3 regions of the Enterocloster sp. genome follow, and region 1 is predicted to be linked to each of the others. Evidence: riboswitches for the same ligand, from Rfam matches in the RefSeq annotation. Region 1 holds a riboswitch; each other region holds the start of a gene.
The links. Region 1 has a riboswitch for thiamine pyrophosphate ahead of thiD (bifunctional hydroxymethylpyrimidine kinase/phosphomethylpyrimidine kinase). Riboswitches for the same ligand answer to the same signal wherever they lie in the genome.

Region 2: it holds a riboswitch for thiamine pyrophosphate, as region 1 does, so the genes downstream of both, ACZM6M_RS08050 (ABC transporter permease) here and thiD (bifunctional hydroxymethylpyrimidine kinase/phosphomethylpyrimidine kinase) in region 1, are expected to answer to the same signal.
Region 3: it holds a riboswitch for thiamine pyrophosphate, as region 1 does, so the genes downstream of both, thiC (phosphomethylpyrimidine synthase ThiC) here and thiD (bifunctional hydroxymethylpyrimidine kinase/phosphomethylpyrimidine kinase) in region 1, are expected to answer to the same signal.

Annotation. Positions count from the first base shown of each region.
Region 1 is NZ_DBMACH010000001.1:266,596-272,203, reverse strand. Features, by position in the region: gene ACZM6M_RS01390 (AfsR/SARP family transcriptional regulator) at 1-728, shown strand, start outside; gene ACZM6M_RS01385 (L,D-transpeptidase family protein) at 794-2,215, opposite strand; gene ACZM6M_RS01380 (peptidylprolyl isomerase) at 2,354-3,097, opposite strand; gene thiD (bifunctional hydroxymethylpyrimidine kinase/phosphomethylpyrimidine kinase) at 3,244-4,035, opposite strand; TPP riboswitch at 4,184-4,294, opposite strand; gene ACZM6M_RS01370 (heavy metal translocating P-type ATPase) at 4,493-5,608, opposite strand, start outside.
Region 2 is NZ_DBMACH010000006.1:50,436-56,043, reverse strand. Features, by position in the region: gene ACZM6M_RS08055 (metallophosphoesterase) at 1-1,173, shown strand, start outside; TPP riboswitch at 1,170-1,273, shown strand; gene ACZM6M_RS08050 (ABC transporter permease) at 1,337-2,095, shown strand; gene ACZM6M_RS08045 (ABC transporter substrate-binding protein) at 2,099-3,118, shown strand; gene ACZM6M_RS08040 (ABC transporter ATP-binding protein) at 3,188-3,922, shown strand; gene ACZM6M_RS08035 (TatD family hydrolase) at 3,919-4,785, shown strand; gene ACZM6M_RS08030 (MalY/PatB family protein) at 4,782-5,608, shown strand, end outside.
Region 3 is NZ_DBMACH010000006.1:138,811-144,418, reverse strand. Features, by position in the region: gene ilvD (dihydroxy-acid dehydratase) at 1-740, shown strand, start outside; gene ACZM6M_RS08460 (zinc ribbon domain-containing protein) at 1,063-1,461, shown strand; gene ACZM6M_RS08455 (ATP-binding protein) at 1,655-2,353, shown strand; TPP riboswitch at 2,415-2,524, shown strand; gene thiC (phosphomethylpyrimidine synthase ThiC) at 2,706-4,013, shown strand; gene thiE (thiamine phosphate synthase) at 4,041-4,697, shown strand; gene ACZM6M_RS08440 (RNA polymerase sigma factor) at 4,899-5,465, shown strand; gene ACZM6M_RS08435 (hypothetical protein) at 5,462-5,608, shown strand, end outside.

The sequences.
Region 1 (5,608 bases):
CCTATTACCATACGCTGTATCAAAAGCTGATCCACTATACCATTCATCTTCTGACTGCAAAGAAAGCCTTTTCCCAGATCACCGCCCTGTGTCAGACCGCTATTGCCATTGAACCCTTTGACGAAGAATTCCGCTATCAGCTGGTTTATTCTCTGTATCGGGACGGCCACACCCATCAGGCGCTGGAAGAATACAACAACACTCTGGATCTCTTTTACAGTGAGTTTTCCATCTCCCCCTCTGATCATTTTAAGGATCTGTATAAGATCATCCGTGATGACGAACAGGGTGTCAACCTGAATCTGGATCATATCCAGCACGCTCTCAGCGAAGAAAGCTCCGGCGGCGCCTTTTACTGCGAATACCCTGTCTTCCGTGATCTGTTTCAGCTGGAGCGGCGGGCCATTGACCGCACCGGCGATTCCATCTATCTGTGTATGCTTACCGTAACCGGTCTGAATGGAAAATCACTTAAAACCCTGATCTTAAACAAAGCAATGGAGCATCTGGAAGCATCCATCCGAGGTTCCCTAAGATGCAGTGATGTATTTACCCGTTACAGCATCAGCCAATATCTGATCCTTCTTCCTACGATTACTTCAGAAATGGCTGAGATGGTGCTGAAACGGATCATCACCAATTTCCGGAAAGTTTACAACCGAAAGGACATGACTGTTGAATTCCGTTTACAGCCCTTAAAGCCCTTGAATCGGGATGAAGGGTTCTGATCCTGCCTTCCATACAATTTTTATCACCCGCCCGGAGAATGCTTCTGATCTCCGGGCGGGTCATTTTATGGAGTACAGAGTACCGGGATCCCCTTATACACCAGATCATACAGCGCCGGAGCCTTTTGGGTAGGAAGATTGATGCAGCCGTGGCTGCCTCCGGTCTGATAAAGCGTTCCGCCAAACTTGCTTCTCCAAGATGCGTCATGAAGGCCGATCCCGCCGTTAAAAGGCATCCAGTAATCTACATGGCTCTCATACTCATAGGTTCCGTCAGGCTTTTTCTTTCCTCTGAGTATCCGATCCTTTTCCTTATAGGTCAGGCTGTAGATTCCTGAAGGAGTGGTATAATCCTTTGACACATTTCCTGTGACACAGGGAGCATCCCATACGATCTGGCCCTCTTTGAACATATAAACGTGCTGGCCTCCCAGATCGACCTCAACATAGGTAGTTCCCCAATCCATTCCCTCTCTGGACGCAGCCTTCTGGCTGTAAACAGGCTCTCTGTCGGCCTGAGCCTGTCCTTCGCTCCAGCAGCTTCCCGAAGAAACCAGCTCCATAAGGGCTGCCGTCTCTGCTGCCTGATTGATCTTCCAGCCATAGGGGCCTGTGATCTCTGTCTGACCTCCTGCTGCCTTTGTTACGGTTCTGGCTGTTCCAGCTGTGTCATATCGGGAAGCCAGATCCTTTACGAAAGCTGCTACCTTTTCCTGATCAACCGTAATCTTTCCCTCTGATACCCCCGTGATCCAGCTGGCCATGGTTTCTCCTGTCAAAAACTCCTCTGCCTCTCCGAATACATAACGGAGCTTTTTTTCTCTCCGGCTGTTCATGGCATCACAGAGATTCTTCAAATGTTCATCACTTTCCCACAGGCTGACGGTTCGGTAGCAGCCTTCTGCCTCCAGATCCAATTCATTTCTTCCTGCCTTTACAGCCTCATTTACTGCCAAAATCGTTTTTTCCCGATCCACATCATTTCCCTGTACTGCGGGAACAATGGAAAATGGCTTTCCTTCCTCATAGGGTGAAATCGAAGCGTCCTTTGTAACTGTAACAGCGCTGCTGTTTAATACGGAAAGTGCTTCAATGGCCTGATCCAGCTTTTCCTGGCTGTAGGAGGGAGCAAGCGCTGCCTGATGTGAATTGTCTACCGAGGGGCCGGATTGCCTCCCCCCTTCGTTCTGAGCCTTCAGGATAGCATCCAGATCATCTGTCAACGCAACCTGATAATCAATTGCTTCTCCCCGGATCACCTCCCTGCTCCCGTCCTTTTTTATGACAGAAAGCTCGTATTCGCCGGCATAAAATCCCTGGATCCGTTCTCTGGCCTCCTCCGGTGTGAGTCCTCCCACACCTACGCTGTTGATCCTGGTACCGTCCACAAACCGCGAAGCGTCTTCCTGAGCTCCCGGGGAAGAAACGGCAAAAAAAGCAGACAAAGAAACGGCTGCCAGAAAAAGAGCAGTTTTATTTTTACGCATAAAAACATCCTTTCTGATATAAAATCTCATATTTTATTCTAGCATACTTTTCCTTCTGTGCATCTTACAATTGCCTACAATTTTTATTAAAAAATGTAAAAGAGACCCCCCTTCCCGAAAGATCTCCTTTGAAATTGATCAGTCAATGACCTTAATGCTGTCGATCACCGGCTGATTATCCTTTGCAACTGTACCATTATTATCCTCTACCTGAGTATCCTTACAGATTGCGTCCACAACCTCCATACCATCGGTTACATAGCCAAAGCAGGCGTATTCACCGTCCAGGAACGTACTGTCCTCATGTACAATAAAAAACTGGGAGCTTGCACTGTCCTTCATCTGGGAACGTGCCATGGAAATGGCGCCTCTTGTGTGAGATAAGTCATTCTCTACACCATTGGAGGAAAATTCTCCTTTGATTTCCCGTTCTGAGCCTCCCATACCATTTCCCATGGGATCTCCTCCCTGAATCATAAATCCGCTGATGATCCGATGGAAGGTAAGTCCGTCATAAAATCCCTGTTCTGCCAGATCCATGAAATTTGCCACTGTGATCGGGGCGCTATCTCCGTTCAGCTCTACGAAAATGGTGCCGTAATCCTTTACATTGATCTCTATATGGTGCTTTCCGGCTGCAGCCTGCAGATCCAGACTCTCCTTATGACCTGCTGTACTCTTTTCATCTGCCTGGGCTGTTCCGTCTTCCGCTGCTGTCTCTTTCTCAGACTCTGCTGCTGTTTCTGCCTTTGTGGTTTCTGCCTCTGAAGAAGCCGCTGCTGTCTCCTTTGCTGTTTCCTTTGCATCTGGTGTACTGCCGCATCCGGCCATAAATACTGCTGCTGTCACTGCGGCCAGGCAGACTGTCATCCATTTTTTCATCCTGTATTCCTTCCTTTCCCGTCCGTTCATCTGCCCCTTTTTTCTGATAAGAGGCAGCCAGATCATTGTACCATTCCGGATATCCACAAGTAAAGGACTTTATAAAAATATCACAGTTTAGTCACAATTTGCCTAAAGCACTGTGCTTAATATTCTCCCCTGACAGCAAAGCCGTGATCCATGGGGCCGCTTCCCCTTCCCAGATCAAGCTGTGCTTCCAGGGCAGCAGAAAGATACCGCTTCGCCTGAGCGACTGCAGCCTCCAGTTCCATTCCCTTTGCCAGGTTGGAAGCAATGGCGCTGGACAGGGTACAGCCGGTACCATGGGTATTGGGATTGTTGATCCTTTTTCCGTAAAGCCAGATTCCATGGCCCATTCTGTATAAATAATCATTAGCATCATTGATCCGGTGCCCTCCCTTTAAGAGCACACTGCAGCCATATGTCTGTGAAATGATCCTGGCCGCTGTTTCCATGTCCTCTTCAGACCGGATTTCACAGCCGGAAAGCACCTCTGCCTCCGGTATATTGGGCGTCGCCAAAGCTGCCAGAGGCAGCAGCCGCTCTTTCAGCATCTCCACCGCATCTTCTCCTATGAGTCTAGCTCCGCTGGTGGCTACCATCACCGGATCTGCTACAATATGTTCCGCCTGATAAAAGCTCAGGCGCTCTGCGATCACCTTGATCAGCTGTGCAGAAGATACCATGCCGATTTTTACCGCATCCGGCCGTATATCCGTAAATACTGCATCCAGCTGCTTCTCCAGAAATTCCGGCGCCACCTCCATGATAGCGCTTACACCGGTTGTATTCTGTGCTGTGAGAGCCGTGATGGCGCTCATTCCATATACTCCATTTGCCAGCATAGTCTTTAAATCCGCCTGGATTCCTGCTCCTCCGCTGCTGTCGCTGCCTGCTATCGTCAATACCGTTTTCATTTGAATCTCCTTTCTGTTTACAAAAAGGGAACGATCAAGACTCACAGCGATAAAACATACTTCGGCTGCCATAAAAACGAATCTCGCAAGCAGGATTCTCCGCCTGCGGCGGGTCGCATCAGCGACATAATCCCACCCCGGCAGGTGCACTCTCTCTTTAAAAGCTTCCCTACGTTGGCATTATCCAAATCAGGTTCACGGGTCTAAGCGCTGTCAGCTTACTCTCAGCCCGCTTGCGCGAGCTCCCCTTTTTATATTACTTTTTATTATAATCCTTCTGTCCTAAAAAGCAAGAGGGATAACCGGCCTTAAACCAGTTATCCCTCTCTCATATCACATCATTTCAGCAGTCAGCGGAGAGTTTTCCAAATCCTCCTAAACTATTTTATCCGCAACAGCTTCCCAGAATCTCTGTTAAACCATTTTTACTGCCGGTATGACAGCGGATCACATTTGTTTAAACTTCTTCTATTTCCGAAAGATTTTGCATACTTTGCAAACTGATTGCTATCGTAGACATATTATGGAACATTGCAGTAGTCGTAGGCTGTATCATTCCTCCCACTCCTAAAAGAATGAGTAATGTGTTAATACCCACTATTTCTTTATAGTTCCTGTTTATTCTTCTCATCAATGCCTGACTGAGATACTTCAATCGCACAATCTGATATAAATTATCAGCCGGAATCGTAATGTCTGCAATTTCTCTGGCAAGTTCTGACCCATCGCTGACTGCAATCCCTGCGTCCGCCGCTGAAAGTGCCGGAGAATCGTTGATCCCGTCGCCTACCATGAGTACCTTCTTTCCTTTGGCTTTTTCCTTCTCAATAAACATGGCTTTGTCTTCCGGCAATACCTCTGAGTAGTACTCATCAACACCTGCCTTTCGGGCAATGAACGCTGCTGTACGCTCATTGTCTCCCGTCATCATAACAACCTTCTGAAATCCTGCCCCTTTCAATGCTCTCACTACGCTCGCGCTTTCCTCCCGCAACGGATCTTCAATACAGATCACTGCTGCAAGAACTCCGTCTATCGCCAGATATAAATGAGAGTATTCTTCCGGGAGGCTTTCAAACTGTTTCTGATATTCCTTCGGAACAGTACATTTTTCATCATCGAAAATAAAATGTGCACTGCCTATAAAGACACGTTTTCCCTCTATACTGGAAGAAATACCATGAGCTACAATATACTCCACTTTCGAGTGCATTTCCTCATGTTCAAGTCCTGCTTTTTTTGCCGCAGATACTACTGCCTTCGCCATAGAGTGCGGAAAATGCTCTTCCAGACAGGCCGCTATACGAAGCAGTTCATTTTCACCTGCTTCACAAAATGGAACGATCATTTTCACGGTAGGCATAGCTTTTGTAAGCGTGCCTGTTTTGTCCAGTACGATCGTTTCCGCTTCTGCAACCGCTTCTAAAAATTTTCCGCCCTTTACCGTAATATCATAAGAGCCTGCCTGACGAATTGCAGACAATACCGCAATCGGCATTGTGAGTTTTAACGCACAGGAAAAATCTACCATAAGCACAGCTAAAGCCTTCGTGATATTTCGCGTAAAGAGCCA
Region 2 (5,608 bases), on a different contig from region 1:
GCCTTTCAGCTTTTTGTGGAGCGGGGAGACGGCAAGGTGGTGGAATATCTGCCGGAGCTTTTAGAAGCATTTATGGATCAGGTCATAGAGGAACATCCCTCGGCTCTGGTTTTAAGCGGCGATATCACCATGAATGGGGAAAAGATAAACCATGAGGAGCTGGCCAGAGGGCTTATGCGGGTACAGGACGCCGGGATTCCGGTACTTATTGTTCCCGGAAACCATGATATCAACAATCCCCATGCAGCCGTGTATTTTGGTGAGGAAAAGGCAGAGGCAGATCCGGTGACGCCGGAAGAATTTTACAATATTTACCATATGTACGGCTACGACCAGGCTATCAGCCGGGATGATGCTTCTTTGAGCTATGTCTATCAGCTGGATGAGAGAAATCGTCTCCTGATGCTGGATACCTGCCAGTATGAGCCTAAGAATATGGTAGAAGGGCAGCTTAAGGTGGAAACCTTCCAGTGGGCAGATGAACAGCTTAAAAAGGCAAAGAAAGATGGGATAAACGTTCTTCCCATCGGCCACCACAATCTTCTGGCTCAGAGCCGGATGTACACGACCCAGTGTGCCATGAACAACAATGGCGATGTGATCGAGCTGTTCCAGAAGTATGAACTGCCGCTGTACTTAAGCGGCCACCTTCATGTTCAGCGGATCCGCAAGCATAAGGCAGAACCGGGAGCGGCAGATGATTCATACGGAATCATGGAGATTGTCACGGACGCACTCAGCATACCGCCCTGTCAGTATGCGCTTCTGGAATGGAAGCGGGACGGCAGTATGGAATACAGCACAAAGGCAGTGGATGTATCGGCCTGGGCGGCGCGTACCGGAAGCCAGAATCCGGATCTTCTGGATTTTGAGGGTTGGTCGGAGCTCTATATCCAGAAGCTGATCATTGACCAGATCCGGGGTATTGTAAAGAATCTGGGAAATGACGTGGAGCACTCCATGGCAGAGGTGTATGCTTCCGTTTATATTGATTATTATGCCGGACGCCGCATCGATGCAAAGGGTATAAGAAGTTCCAAGGGCTACCGCTGGTGGGAGAGAAATATGCCGGACAGTTATCTGTTAAAGGAGCTGGACGCCATGATCGACGACTCGGACCGCGACAACAATTACATGCTGCTGCCGGAGGTAAATGCCGCGGCAGAGGAATAAGACAACAGGGGAGCCTGTATACAGGCTGAGAGGAAATTGTAATTTCGACCCATAACCTGATTTGGATAATGCCAACGTAGGGAAATACAGAGTATATGAATGCTTTTGGCCTCTGTCCTGCGGGATGGAGGCCTTTTAACATATAAGGAGGATAAGATTGAACATGAAGCAGGTAAGCAGCCGGATGGCTCCGGCAGGTTATATTCTGGTGATTTTACTCCTGTGGGAGCTGGCGGTAAGGCTGTTTCATATCCCTCTCTATATTCTTCCCGCACCTACAGCCATAGCTGCTGCTTTGGGAGAAGAATGGCCGGTTCTGGCTTCCCATGGGGCCGTGACGGTATTGGAGGCACTGGCTGGTATTCTGATCTCTCTGATTTTGGCACTGGCCCTGGGAATCCTTATGGACCGGTTTCCGGCAGTGCAAAGAGGCATATACCCTCTTTTGGTCGTTACTCAGACCGTACCCATGATCGTACTTGCCCCGATTTTGATCATCTACATGGGCTTTGGTCCCGGCCCGAAGATTCTTACCGTGGTTTTGATGTGCTTTTTTCCTGTGGCGGTGAGCTTTTCAGACGGCCTGTCCCGTGTGGATGAGGAATACGTTCACCTGGTACGTTCCTATGGTGCGGGAAAATGGGGAGCGTACCGTCTGGTAAAAATTCCTGCTGCCCTTCCTGCGCTGTTGTCCGGTCTTAAGGTGGCTGCAACTTACAGTATCAGCGGGGCTGTGGTAGGAGAGTGGATTGGTTCCCAGCAGGGACTTGGATATTATCTGCTGCGGGTAAAAAACGGATATATGCTGGACAAGGTTTTTGCCTGTGTGGCTGTGATCATTGGTCTCAGCCTGTGCATGAATGGGGCTGTGCGCCTGCTTGGGCGGATCTGCCTTCCCTATGAAAGAAAGAGGAGGAAATAAGAGATGGGAAACTATGGAATATTTGTGAGAAAGATAGCGGCAGGGATTTTGGCTGCAGCAGTTGCAGCAGGATTGTCCGGCTGTGCAGACACTGCTTCTGAGAAGTCGGCAGAAGGAGAGAACCCCGAGAATGTTACGGTAATTCTGGATTATGTTGCCAATACCAACCACACAGGAATGTATGTGGCTCTGGATCAGGGGTATTACAAAGAGGCCGGAATGGATGTGAGTATCGTGGAGCCTACAGAGGGAGCCACAGCTACGCTGATTGCTGTGGGAAAGGGAGATTTCGGCATCAGCTATCAGGAGGATGTGACCATAGCCCGAACCTCGGCCGATCCTCTTCCGGTTAAAGCGGTTGCAGCTTTGATCCAGCACAATACCTCAGGCTTTGTGACCTATGGGGATAAGGATATCCATTCTCCGAAGGATTTTGAGGGAAAAACCTATGCAGGCTGGGGCGGTCCGGGAGAGGAGGCCGTGTTAAAGGCAGTGATGGCAAAGGACGGAGGGGATTTTTCAAAGCTGGATATGGTGATTTCAGACGGCTCCGGCTTTGAGGCGCTGAAGGATAAGGTTGACGTTATGTGGTTTTTTGAAGGATGGGACAATATAAAATGCCGGCTGAATGATTTTCCTATCAACTATATGGAGCTGCGTCAGCTGGACAAGCGTCTGGATTACTATACCCCTGTTATTATCGCCAGTGAGGATACGCTGAAAAATAAGCCGGAAATGACGAAGAAATTCCTGGAGGCTACTGCAAAGGGATATCGGTATGCAATCGAACATCCAAAGGAAAGCGCAGAGATCCTTCATAAATATGCACCGGATTATTCTCTGGAAATGCTTACCATGTCACAGGAATATCTGGCAGGCAAATACATGGAGGATACAAAACGCTGGGGCGAAATGAAGGATTCTGTATGGGATAATTACACGGATTTTCTGGTGGAATATGGCGTAATTGAAGAGGATATCCCGGCAGATCAGTGTTATACCAATGAATTTCTTCCCCAATAAAAATGCGGCGGATGATAAAACAGGACAGACCATAAAAAGGAGGGGCAGGAGCATTTCCCTGCAGATACAATGAAATTAGAGATTTCCGGTCTTACATTCAGCTATGAAAACAAAAAGATATTTGACGGTCTGGAATTTTCCATCCGGGAAGGAGAGTTTGTAAGCCTTTTAGGGCCCTCCGGCTGCGGCAAATCTACCCTTTTAAAGCTTCTTACCGGGGTGATCGCTCCTGAAAAAGGCCATATCCTGACAGATGGACAGGAAATCCGAGGGATTACGGAGCATTTTGCATATATGCCCCAGAACGACCTTTTATTTCCATGGAAAACCATTTTGGAAAATGTGTGTCTTTACGGCAGGATCCATGGAGGGCAGGAGCAGGTAAAAAAAGAAGCCCTGTCACAGATGGGAGCCTTTGGTCTGGAAGGCTATGAAAATGAATACCCCTCTGCCCTGTCCGGGGGAATGCGCCAGAGAGCTGCATTTTTAAGAACCCTTTTGTGCCGTGCGGATATCCTGCTTCTGGACGAACCATTTGGGGCGCTGGATGTGATCACCAGAGGAGAGATGCAGGACTGGCTTCTGGGAGTCCGAGCCAGATTAAACCGCACCGTTCTTCTGGTGACTCACGATATGGACGAGGCCATCTATCTATCCGATCGGATCCTGATCTTAGATCCCGGCAGAGGCAGGATCGGAAGCGAGATAGAGATTGCAGAAAAGAACCGGAGCCGGGACTGGCTTTACAGTCAGGGGGAACTGCGCCGCAGGATTTACAGAGAGATTATGGGAGACAGAACGTGAAAATAGGAGAAAACAGCACAGCAGAACAATATGTGACAGAGGCAGGCAGGTTTTGGGAAGAAGGGGATGGTCTGATCGATGCCCACGCTCATATAGGGACAGAAGAGGAGATCCGGGAACGCATTCGGGATGGAATCCCTTCTGTGATATGTGCGGGAAGCCCAAAAGAGGCGGAGCAATTAAAACGGCTGTTCAATCGTTTTGAGGTGCATCCGGTCATCATTCCTGCCACAGGGCTTCATCCGTGGAACAGCGATAAGTATCGGGCAGAGGAAATGTTTCCCTTTATGGAAGAATGGCCGGTCATGGGGGAAATCGGTCTGGACACGTTGTGGTGTGACGTACCTCTTAACGTACAGAAAGAGGCGTTTGAATGTCAGCTGGATTTTGCCGTCAAAAAGCGTAAACCAGCGGTTCTTCACACCAAGGAGCAGGAGGCTGAGATTGCCGGGATCCTGCGAAGATATCCTAACCGTTATCTGGTTCACTGGTATTCCTGCGGACAGCATCTGGAGGAGTATCTGGATCAGGACTGCTATGTCTCTATCGGGCCGGATGTGGTGTGGAATCCGGCGGTTCAGGAGGCAGCCAGACAGGTGCCTGAGGATCGGCTTCTCATAGAAACAGATGGTCTTGGGGCTGTGAAATGGGCCTGGGAGGAAGGAGAAAAGCATGGTATAATGGAGTCACAGTTCCATACAGCTCTGCCTGAACTTACAGTCCGCAGTTCTCTGGAGCAGACCTTACGGGAAGTATCCCGGCTCCGGGGAGTGGAGATGAATGTGCTTGCAAAAGCAATTAAGCGGAATTTCCGCAGATTTGTATGGGGAGACAATACCGGACAAAAGGAGGAGAACAGATGAAGTACGATTTTACAAGCATTATGGAACGTCATGGAAAAGATGCCATTGCAGTTGACGGACTTGGCACAATGCCGGGGTTCGCACCGGATCCTCCAAAAGAAGGCTTTGATATCATCCCCATGTGGGTAGCGGATATGAATTTTCCTACTGTACCTACAGTCCAGGAGGCTATGGCTGAACGCATCGGACATCCGGCGTTTGGATACTTTTCTCCGTCCGATGATTATTTTAATGCAATTATCCGGTGGCAGGAAAGGAGAAACGGGGTAAGAGATCTGGAAAAGAAGCATATTGGATATGAAAACGGTGTGCTGGGCGGTCTTCTCAGCGCCTTAAATGTATTTTGCTCCAAAGGGGATCATGTGCTTTTAAATTCTCCTACCTATATCGGCTTTACTAAATCTCTTGCCAATAACGGATACCGCGCTGTCCACTCTCCCCTGTATCTGGATGAGGAAAATGTATGGCGCATGGATTATGAGGACATGGAGAAAAAGATTGTGGAATATAAGATCCATGCAGCTGTTTTCTGTTCCCCCTATAATCCGGTCGGACGGGTGTGGACACGGGATGAGATCGAACGTGCTATGGAGATTTTTAAGAGGCACAATGTATTTGTTGTATCAGATGAAATCTGGTCGGATATCATCACTCTGGGCCATAAGCATATCCCCACACAGAGCGTCAGCGAGGATGCCCGCCAGCGAACCGTGGCTCTCTATGCGCCCAGCAAGACTTTTAATCTGGCAGGCCTGGTCGGAAGCTACCATATTATTTACAATGACTGGATCCGCGACCGGGTAGAGAAGGAGTCCTCCCTGTC
Region 3 (5,608 bases), on a different contig from region 1:
TCCACCTGGATGTGATGACCGTTACAGGAAAGACTCTGGGCGAAAATCTGGAGGACTTAAAGAAAAACGGTTTCTATGACAAGTGCGAGAGCTATTTAAAAAAATGGGGCTTAAAGCGCACCGATGTGATCCGTACCTTTGACGAACCCATCGGCACCGACGGAACGGTGGCGATTTTAAGAGGAAACCTGGCTCCGGAAGGCTCCGTTGTAAAGCATTCTGCAGTGCCGAAGGAAATGTTTAAGGCTGTATTAAAGGCAAGACCATTCGACTGTGAGGAAGATGCCATTGCAGCAGTGCTGTCCCACAAGATCCGGCCGGGTGATGCGGTATTTATCCGCTATGAGGGACCAAAGGGCTCCGGTATGCCTGAGATGTTCTATACCACAGAGGCCATTTCTTCTGATCCGGAGCTTGGAAAGACCATTGCTCTGATTACAGACGGACGCTTCTCCGGCGCTTCCAAGGGACCGGCTATCGGCCATGTGTCTCCTGAGGCCGCAGATGGAGGCCCCATTGCCCTGGTAGAGGAAGGGGATCTGATCCGCATTGATATTCCGGAGCGTGTTCTGGAAATCGTGGGAATCCACGGTCAGGAGATGACGAAGGAAGAGGTAGATAAGGTTCTGGCAGAACGCCGTGCGGCATGGAAGCCCAAGGCTCCGAAGTATACAAAGGGCGTGTTAAAGATTTATTCCGAACACGCGGTGTCTCCTATGAAGGGGGGGTATATGGTTTAAGAGTCGTGTGGGCCTCCCGTTCAGGCTCTCAGGGCTCCGGTTTCCGGCCATAAGAAAATCTAAGAGGATGCAATTTTTCTAAATGCAAAAGCCATATCAAAAACTCGCTGCGCTCAGACAGGTTTGATATGGCTTTTAACGAAAAATTGTATCCTCTAATATTTTCTTATGGCCTCCAAAGTCGCCCTGATAGCCTGAATGGGAGGCGGCGGAAGGGATGGCGGGAGTGAGATTTTGGGGATAGAAATGTATGGGGATTGACGGGAGTGAGGGATGGGGGTATGATGGTAGAGTTGACACAGAGATGTGGGAGGTGGAATTGGTGATATTTATTGGAGGCGTGAGCCAGGGACAGAAGATATTGAGTGAGGGGCTTGTGCGGCTTTGCGGGAGCTGTGGGAGCCATGGGCGGTATCAGGTGATCATGACGTATATGTATTTTAGCTTTTTCTTTATTCCGCTGTTTAAATGGAACCGGCGTTATTATGTGAAGATGGACTGCTGTGAGGCGGTTTATGAACTGGATCCGGTTGTGGGCAAGGCTGTTTTGAGAGGGGAAAACCCTGATATTGCAGAGGCAGACCTGCGTCTGGTGCAGGCGGGACGGTACGCCAAAACCTGGCAGGAGGGCTCTAAAAAGCCTCATAAAAAGTGTATGAGATGCGGGTTTGAAACAGATGAGGATTATAATTACTGTCCGGTCTGCGGAGGACGGATCTGAGAAATGTAGGATGCAGAATGCCTGTGGATGTGACAGGGGTTCTGCATTTTTTGGTGCTGTGGGAAGAAAACTTGTGTTTTGTTGCAGAAACAACGGAATTATTCTTAGAGATGTATTACAATGGCGGTATCATTAGCAGACAGGGAGGTTTGCTGTGAGGGCATATGGAAGAATTAAAAAAGGAGAGCGGATTATGATTAGAAAGATTATTAAGATTGACGAAGAGAAGTGTAATGGCTGCGGAGCCTGTGCGGCTGCCTGCCATGAAGGTGCGATAGAGATGATAGACGGCAAGGCGAAGCTGACCCGTGAGGATTACTGTGACGGACTGGGAGACTGCCTGCCTGCGTGTCCGGCAGATGCCATTGGGTTTGAGGAGAGAGAGGCTCCGGCATATGATGAGGCGGCTGTTTTGGCGGCTAAGAAAAAGACATCCTTTGAGCCGCTTCCCTGTGGCTGTCCGGGAATGCAGTCAAAGAGTATTCAGAGGGAACGTAATGCATGCAGTGAGCCAGTTGTTTCGGTTCACAGCCAGCTGTCACAGTGGCCGGTACAGATTAAGCTGGCTCCGGTGAATGCTCCTTATTTTGAGAATGCGAACCTTCTGGTGGCAGCGGACTGTACGGCTTATGCTTATGGAAATTTTCATAATGAGTTTATCCGAAACCATGTTACGCTGATCGGCTGTCCCAAGCTGGATGCGGGGGATTACAGCGAAAAGCTGACGGAGATTTTGGCAAATAATAACATTAAAAGCGTGACGGTTGTCCGTATGGAGGTGCCTTGCTGCGGAGGAATTGAGCAGGCTGTAAAAAAGGCTTTGCAGATAAGCGGCAGATTTATTCCCTGGCGGGTAGTAACCATTTCCACAGATGGGAGAATATTGGAATAAGCAGGGGGAGTTTTAAAAGAAATGGAAATCGCTTGACATATCCCGTCTTCCAGTGATATGCTGAGATACAACAGGGAGCTTGTGGAGCAGGCTGAGAGGGAGTAATCGAACTTCGACCTATCGTACCTGATTTGGGTAATGCCAACGTAGGGAAATATTTCGGCTGGATGTGAACATTGGTTCATGGGAGTGTATACACGGTCCGTTCCTTATGGGGCGGGCCTTTTGTATTGCAGGGATCCGGAGAAATTGCGGGAAGCAGGTTTTTTAGATTTTGGCATACAGACCCGTCCGGCAGCCTCTTTGGGAAGCGAAAACGTGCTTCAGGCACAGAATACAAGGAGGAAGAAAGATGGAATACACCACACAGATGGATGCCGCCAGAAAGGGCATTGTGACAGAGGAACTGAGAAAGGTGGCAGAGAAGGAGCATTTTGAGGTAAATGAGCTCATGGCTCTGGTAGCAGAGGGAAAGGCGGCAATTCCTGCCAATAAGAATCATCGCTGTCTGGATCCTAATGGAATCGGTTCTATGCTAAGGACTAAGATCAATGTGAACTTGGGAACCTCCAGAGACTGCAAGGATCTGGATATGGAGCTTGAAAAGGTAAACTATGCAGTTGGAATGGGCGCTGAATCTATTATGGATTTAAGCTCCTGGGGCGATACGCAGAAGTTCAGGAGAAAGCTTACAGCAGAGTGCCCGGCGATCATAGGAACAGTGCCGATTTATGACGCAGTGGTTTATTATCATAAGCCATTAAAGGATATTACCACAGAGGAATGGCTGAAGATTGTGGAAATGCACGCTGAGGACGGAGTGGATTTTATGACCATCCATGTAGGAATCAACCGCAGGACCGCACAGCGCTTTAAGGAAAATAAGCGCCTGATGAATATTGTATCCAGGGGCGGTTCCATTATTTTTGCCTGGATGGAGATGACGGGAAAGGAAAATCCGTTTTATGAGCATTATGACCGGATTCTGGAAATCTGTCGGGAGCATGATGTAACCATCAGCCTGGGAGATGCCTGCCGCCCGGGATGCATTGACGATGCCACAGACATTTCACAGATTGAAGAACTGGTAACGCTTGGAGAACTGACCCGCCGGGCCTGGGAAAAGGATGTACAGGTAATCGTTGAGGGGCCGGGCCATATGCCCTTAAACCAGATTGAGGCCAATATGAAGATCCAGCAGACCATCTGCAAGGGCGCTCCCTTCTATGTGCTGGGTCCTCTGGTAACGGATGTGGCTCCCGGATATGACCATATTACTGCGGCCATCGGCGGGGCGATTGCAGCCTCAAGCGGAGCTTCCTTTTTGTGCTATGTGACGCCGGCGGAGCACCTGCGGCTTCCGGATCTGAATGATGTAAAGGAGGGAATCATCGCTTCCAGAATCGCAGCCCATGCGGCGGATATTGCAAAGGGAATCAAAGGCGCTGCGGACTGGGATCGCCAGATGAGTCTTGCCAGAAAGAAGCTGGACTGGGAAAAGACCTTTGAGCTTTCCATTGATCCGGAAAAGGCCAGAAATTACCGGGCGTCTGCAAAGCCGGAAAAAGAGGATACCTGTTCCATGTGTGGCAATTTCTGTGCAGTGAAAAATATGAACCGGATTTTAGACGGAGAAATTGTAAGCATTTTTGATGAGTGATTTAAGAGAGAATGAGGGAAATCAGATATGAAATTTGACAGAAGGCAGCTTATGGTTTACGCAGTGACAGACCGGGCCTGGACCGGGAAAATGAGCTTGTGCGAGCAGGTAGAGGCTGCGTTAAAGGGCGGAGCTACCATGGTGCAGATGAGGGAAAAGGGCCTGACGAATGATACGGTGCAGGATTATCTGGAGGAGGCTCGAAGCCTGCGGGCTCTCACGGAGCGGTACAAGGTCCCTCTGATCATTGATGATAATATAAAGCTGGCTCTTCTGTGCGGTGCTGACGGCGTCCATGTGGGACAGAATGACATGGATGCCGCACAGGCCAGAGCGCTCCTTGGGCCGGATAAGATTCTGGGCGTTACAGCGAAAACAGTGGAGCAGGCCCTGAAAGCTCAGGAGCAGGGAGCAGATTATTTGGGAAGTGGAGCCGTATTCGGCACCTCCACCAAAGCCGACGCCCTTCCTATGACTATGGAGCGGTTGGGAGAGATCTGCAGGTCCGTTTCCATCCCGGTTGTGGCAATCGGGGGGATCTGCCTGGAAAATATTGGAAAGCTTAAAGGCAGCGGGGCAGCCGGAGCGGCTGTAGTGTCCGGGATCTTTGGGGCAGAGGATATTGAAGGAACGGTCAGACAGATGAGAGAGATGGTTGGGGAGTGGGGGAGGCATTGCCCATAAGGACGAATATATAACCTTTGGAGCATCCACTTTGGAGTGGGTGCTTTCTTTATATCTTGATCATAAAGTGACTGGATATGGCTTTTAAGTATTTTTTCCCTGAAAATAAAAATGAACCTATACCACCTCATTCCCCTCTATATAACAGGTGCACCCCAAAAGACAACAAAATGATTCAACAAGAAACAAGGAGGAACGGCCATGGATGAGCAGTGGGCCAAAAGCCTGGCATGCAGGGTTGCGGCGGGAGACCGGGAGGCATTTGACGAGTTGATGAGACATTTTTATCCGGGCCTTCTGCGGGCAGCGTATCTGATCGCAGGAAACAGGGCAGACAGTGAGGACATTGTTCAGGAGACATTTACTGCCTGCTGGATCAACCGGATGCGAATCCGGGATCCGGAGCATATAGGGAAATGGCTTTATCGAACCATGACCAGAGAAGCATGGCGGGTGGGAAGAAGGAATAGGAGAGAACAGCCTGTAGAGGAGGTGCTTTCTGAGGATACCTCCGGAAATGGATCTGTGCTGGATGATGTAGTAAATGCTTCCGGAAGGCAGGAACTGTTTGCAGCTATAGCAGCTCTTCCGGTCAAACAGCGTACTGTTTTAGTGTTGTATTATTATAATGGAATGTCCACACGGGAGATTGCAGCAGTGGCGGGCTGTTTGGAAGGAACTGTAAAATCCCGGCTGTTTACAGCCAGAAAAAATCTGAAGACAGCGCTTACAAAGGAGCGCACCATGGGGAGGGAGGCACTTTTATGAAGCAGCTGACAGGCAGAGAAGATGAAAAAATGGATTCGTTTCTCCGGAATGCATTGAAGGAACAGGCAGAGACGCTGGCGATCGGGCCAGAGCAGACAGAACGGATGTGCAGAGGCGTTTATCAGAGAATAGAGGAGGAAGGT